2 linked regions of the Ensifer sp. PDNC004 genome follow. The protein of the gene in region 1 interacts with the protein of each later gene in a pairwise test. Links are inferred from orthologs where the notes say so. Each region holds a gene or a part of one and is shown in the gene's direction. Other genes may lie near its edges.

Region 1 (2,998 bases):
GATGCCGAAGAGATCGCCCGGCTGCTGGTCGAGCAGGTCACCGGCCAGGTCCGCTGGCGCGAGACGGTCGAGTGGTTCGCCGCCAACAACGTCACGACGCTTTATGAACTCGGTTCCGGCAAAGTCCTGACCGGGCTTGCCCGCCGTATCGACAAGACCGTCAACGGTATCGCCGTCAATACGCCCGCCGATATCGACGCAGCACTCGCCGCCTTGCTCGCCTGAGCGAACGCCTAGGCGCTCCAGTTATTCCAGTTATAAGGAATCAAAGAGATGTTTGATCTTTCCGGCCGCAAGGCTCTCGTTACCGGCGCATCCGGTGGTATCGGCGAAGAAATCGCCCGCATGCTGCACGCTCAAGGCGCCATCGTCGGCCTGCACGGCACCCGCGTCGAAAAGCTCGAAGCGCTTGCCAACGAACTTGGCGATCGCGTGCAGCTCTTCCCGGCAAATCTTTCCGACCGCGCCGAAGTCAAGGCGCTCGGCGAAAAGGCCGAGGCCGAACTCGGTGGCGTCGATATTCTCGTCAACAATGCCGGAATCACCAAGGACGGCCTCTTCGTGCGCATGAGCGACGAGGACTGGGATGCCGTTCTCGAAGTGAACCTCACGGCCGTATTCCGCCTGACGCGCGAACTCACCCATCCGATGATGCGCCGCCGTTTCGGCCGCATCGTCAACATCACCTCCATCGTCGGCGTCACCGGCAACCCCGGCCAGGCGAACTACTGCGCCTCCAAGGCCGGCATGATCGGCTTCTCCAAGTCGCTTGCCCAGGAAATCGCGACGCGCAACGTCACGGTCAACTGCGTGGCTCCGGGCTTCATCGAAAGCGCGATGACCGGCAAGCTCAATGACAAGCAGAAGGACGCGATCATGGGCGCGATCCCGATGAAGCGCATGGGCACCGGCGCCGAAATCGCTTCGGCGGTCGCTTACCTCGCTTCCAACGAAGCCGGTTATGTCACCGGCCAGACGATTCACGTCAACGGCGGCATGGCGATGATCTGATCCGGTTTCCGGGATGGGCCGCCCGCCGAGATTGTGCGGCGGGCGATCTTCAACGTCCCGGGATGCCGCCTGCCAAATGCCTGAAATTCAATGTTGAGCAAGCGAATGACAGGCATTTTCGGACTTTGCGACAGCGTTAAACCGTGTTAATCGGGCCATGACTGTTAGCAGTCGACCGGTCCCGCCAGGCGTCCGGCAGCCTTGGCTGCCTTGGGTTTGCCGCAGTTCCGGTTGGATGGATTGCCGGGTGGGCCGTCTTGGTCTATCAGGCTTACAGAAGAGTACCGGTGCCGGAATAGGCGCCTACAGAAACGAAGGTCGAGGAACTCCGACATGAGCGATATCGCAGAACGCGTAAAGAAAATTGTTATTGATCATCTTGGCGTCGACGCCGAAAAGGTCAGCGAAGGCGCAAGCTTCATCGACGACCTCGGCGCAGACTCGCTCGACACCGTCGAACTGGTCATGGCTTTCGAAGAAGAATTCGGCGTTGAAATCCCGGACGACGCTGCTGACTCGATCCTGACTGTCGGCGACGCCGTCAAGTTCATCGAAAAGGCCCAGGCCTAATCTATTGAAGCGGCTTCGGCCGTGGACGGGCCGCCTAAAGCGGCCCGTTTCAGCCCAGGGAAGTGGGCTATCCCGCGCTGAGCGGGGATTTCGATCAGCAAGCGTTTCCCGCATTTCCCTCTGATCGTGAATAAGAACCTTAAAATGGATGCCCGGATCGGGTTCGTTACACGTGGTCCGATCCGGCTCTGAAACTGAAAAGATCAGGGTGGGTCGCGGACTATGAGACGTGTCGTTATCACCGGTACCGGCATGGTATCTCCCTTGGGTTGCGGAACTGAGGCGACGTGGGCGCGCCTGCTTGCCGGACAGAATGCCGCGCGCAAGGTGACCGAATTCGAGGTCGAGGACCTTCCTGCCAAGATCGCTTGCCGCATTCCCTTCGGCGACGGTACGGACGCGACGTTCAACGCCGACGACTGGATGGAACCGAAGGAGCAGCGCAAGGTCGATGCCTTCATCGTCTATGCGATGGCGGCTGCCGACATGGCGCTCGCCGATGCCGGCTGGAAGCCGCAGACGGACGAGGACCAGATCGCGACCGGCGTCCTGATAGGCTCCGGCATCGGCGGCCTCGAGGGCATCGTCGAAGGCGGCTACACGCTGCGCGACAAGGGCCCCCGCCGCATCTCGCCGTTCTTCATTCCCGGCCGCCTGATCAACCTTGCCTCGGGCCAGGTTTCGATCCGCCACAAGCTGCGCGGTCCCAACCACTCTGTCGTCACCGCCTGTTCGACTGGCGCCCATGCGATCGGCGACGCGAGCCGCCTGATCGCGCTCGGCGATGCTGACGTCATGGTGGCTGGCGGCGCGGAATCGCCGATCTGCCGGATCTCCCTCGCCGGCTTTGCCGCCTGCAAGGCGCTGTCGACCCAGCACAACGACGATCCGCAGAAGGCCTCGCGCCCCTACGATATCGACCGCGACGGTTTCGTCATGGGCGAGGGCGCTGGCGTCGTCATCCTCGAAGAACTCGAGCATGCCAAGGCGCGCGGCGCCAAGATCTATGCGGAAGTCGTCGGTTACGGCCTTTCGGGCGATGCCTTCCACATCACTGCTCCGTCGGAAGACGGCGACGGTGCCTATCGCTGCATGCAGATGGCGCTGAAGCGCGCCGGTCTGACGGCTGCCGATATCGATTACATCAACGCCCACGGCACCTCCACCATGGCCGACACGATCGAGCTTGGTGCCGTCGAGCGTCTGGTTGGCGAACACGCGTTGAAGATCTCGATGTCCTCGACCAAGTCGGCCATCGGCCACCTGCTCGGCGCTGCCGGCGCGGTGGAAGCGATCTTCTCGGCGCTGGCGATCCGCGACAACATCGCGCCACCGACGCTGAACCTCGACAACCCATCGGTCGAGACGACGATCGACCTCGTGCCGCATGTCGCGCGCAAGCGCGAAATCAACGTGG
Region 2 (2,785 bases), 1.9 Mb from region 1 along the record:
CGCGCGCCGGCGGGTTCGTGAGCGCCAGCTCGATGCAGCGGACCGAATCTTGAATATGGATGAAGGCGCGTGTCTGGCCGCCCGTGCCGTGCACGGTCAGCGGATAGCCGATCGCCGCCTGGATGAGGAAGCGGTTCAAGACGGTGCCGTAGTCGCCGTCATAGTCGAAGCGGTTGATGAGCTGCGGGTGGCGGCGCGTCTGCTCGGTGTGGGTGCCCCAGACGATGCCCTGGTGCAGATCGGTGATCCTGAGCCCGTCGTTCTTGGCATAGAACTGGAAGAGCAACTGATCCAGGCACTTGGTCATGTGGTAGATCGAGCCGGGATTGGCGGGGTAGAGGATTTCCTGGCTGACAGTCTCGCCGCCCATCGTTTCGATGCCGACAGGCAGATAACCCTCGGGGATCGCCGCACCGATGGTGGAGTAGCCGTAAACGCCCATGGTGCCGAGATGAATCAGGTGGGCGTCGAGGCTGAGTTCGACCAGCGCGTTCAGCAGATTATGGGTGGCGTTGACGTTGTTGTTGACCGTGTAGTTCTTGTGGCGGTCGCTCTTCATCGAATAGGGGGCGGCGCGCTGCTCGGCAAAATGCACGATGGCATCAGGGCGATGTTCGGCGAGCCAGTTCTTCAGAAGCTCGTAGTCGCGGGCAAGATCGATCAGGTTGAAATGGATGCGGCGGCCGGTTTCGGCATGCCAGATGCGGGTGCGTTCCTGGATCGAATCCATCGGCGTCAACGACTGCACGCCCAGTTCCGTATCGATCCATCGGCGGGAGAGATTGTCGAGGATATGAACGTCGTGACCGGCATCGGACAAATGAAGGGCCGTGGGCCAGCCGACGAAACCGTCGCCGCCGAGAATCGCAATCTTCATGCACGTTCTCCTGATCGCAAAGGAAGTCCGTCACGTGATAGGATAGGATTGTGACAAGGCTGCAATGCTTGCAAACGGCTTTTTGTTCCTGCACAGGAAACGGGAAATTCTTTCGGAGAAAAGTATGTCCCTGATTTCGCTCGCAGGCGAACTGACCGAAAACGGCCATCAGCTGATCCAGCGCGTCTATTACGAAGACACCGACTTTTCCGGCGTCGTCTACCACGCTCGCTACCTGCACTTCATGGAGCGCGCCCGCACCGATTTCCTGCGGCTGCTCGGCGTCGAACAGGCGACGCTGGCGATCGAGGGCGACAGCGAGGGCCTCGTCTTCGTCGTCCACCGCATGGAGATCGACTTCAAAGCGCCGGCGCGCATGGACGATATCCTGACGATCACGACCGTCACGGAGAAGGCCGGCGGCGCCAAGATGGTGCTGCAGCAGGAAATTCGCCGCGGCGAACAGTTGCTGATCGCTGCCAAGGTGATCATCGCCGTGATCAATGCGCAGGGCCGCCCGCGGCGGCTGCCGGAGGCGCTGGCCTACAAGTTCCAGCATGCCAAGGAGAGCGCCGGCTAGTCCGGCACGCGCGCGGGCCTAGTCCGCCGCTTCCACGCCGAGCTGCTTCAGCATCTCGTCGGTGAGCGATTGCTTCGCCTTCGCGAAGTCCCGCCAGGGATCCGTACCGCGTTCGATCCGTTCGAGACTGTCGGCCATTCGGAAGCTATTGGCGGCGTCAAGACCGGCAAGCTCCTCCCAACTGACGGGCGTGGCGACCGGGCAACCGTCCCGTGCGCGGGTCGAGTAGGGGGCGATCGCCGTCGAGCCGCGTTCGTTCCGCAGCCAGTCGATGAAGATCCGCCCTTTCCGTTTTTCCTTCGACATGGTGGCGATGAACTTGTCCGGTTCGCGATCGGCAAAGCCTTGCGCAAAGGTCTTGGCAAAGGCCTTGGCCTGCGCCCAGGTGGCGTGCTCTGCCAGGGGGACTATCACGTGCACGCCCTTGCCGCCGGTAACCATCGGCATCGATGCCAATCCGATGGCGGAGAGCGCATCGCGAAGCGCCGTCGCTGCGGTCTTGACCATGCCGAAATCAAGGCCCTCGTCCGGGTCGAGGTCGAAGACCAGCCGGTCCGGTGTTTCAAGCGCATCGACCCGCGAACCCCAGATGTGGAATTCGAGCGATCCCATCTGCACCGCGGCGACCAGGCCGGCAGCATCTTGCACGTACATGTAGTTTTCGGTTTCGCCGGAACTTTCGGTGATCGCCATTTCCTTGATCTCTTCGGGAAAACCATCCCCGGCATGCTTCTGGTAGAAGCGCGGGCCCCTCAGCCCCTGCGGCGCGCGCACGAGCGACAGCAGGTGCCTGGCGGCGTAGGGCAGCATGCGATCGGCGACCACCGCGTAATAGCGGGCAAGATCCAGTTTGCTGATGCCGCCGTTAAACAGCAGCCGTTCGGGATGCGTGATCGTGACGCCGGCAACCGTGTCTTCAGGGGCGGCCGGACGGGACTTCGCGGGTGTCGCCCCGGACCCCTTCGATGTCCCGGGGGCCGGCTTGCCCTTGTTCCGATTGGTGGCGGTGTCTTCCGTTTCGGTCATTCTCATCACCCGCAGCGCGATTGGATGGTTCACGGCCCCTGGCCTGTCTGGAGATCGACATGCCCGATGTCTTCAAGGCCAGGATATCGCGAGAATGGCAACTTGTCGCAACGTCCGGTCGAGGATCGGGTCGTTGTCAAGAAACGTGGCGGTAGCGGGTAAGTTCCGCCCCGAAGGTGACGCTGTAAAGACACACAGCGGTAACGGTCTCTTAACCATAATGGTGTCTTAATCATCGCATCAGGATTTGTGCAGTGCACGTCATCCTTTGACCAAAATTGACGGAGAGAAGGCAACCTAAA

What was found. Proteins that work in one complex are often made in the same cells at the same time.
Region 2: the proteins of JVX98_RS16250 (region 1) and ybgC interact in binary tests that used the Escherichia coli proteins (3 or more experiments, as listed by UniProt). The link is inferred for Ensifer sp. PDNC004 from one-to-one orthologs.

What each region holds. Positions count from the first base shown.
Region 1 is NZ_CP070353.1:1,645,700-1,648,697, reverse strand. Bases 40-2,962 are described here. They hold JVX98_RS16250 (acyl carrier protein), read left to right. Parts: upstream 40-1,344; coding sequence 1,345-1,581; downstream 1,582-2,962. Other genes in these bases: fabF (beta-ketoacyl-ACP synthase II), read left to right, coding at 1,804-2,962; fabG (3-oxoacyl-[acyl-carrier-protein] reductase), read left to right, coding at 274-1,011; fabD (ACP S-malonyltransferase), read left to right, coding at 40-225. Outside these bases: more of fabD, read left to right, coding at 1-39; more of fabF, read left to right, coding at 2,963-2,998. UniProt on the Escherichia coli protein: Carrier of the growing fatty acid chain in fatty acid biosynthesis.
Region 2 is NZ_CP070353.1:3,582,492-3,585,276, forward strand. The notes cover bases 20-2,729. They hold ybgC (tol-pal system-associated acyl-CoA thioesterase), read left to right. Parts: upstream 20-1,001; coding sequence 1,002-1,457; downstream 1,458-2,729. Other genes in these bases: JVX98_RS25500 (NAD-dependent epimerase/dehydratase family protein), read right to left, coding at 20-877. Outside these bases: more of JVX98_RS25500, read right to left, coding at 1-19.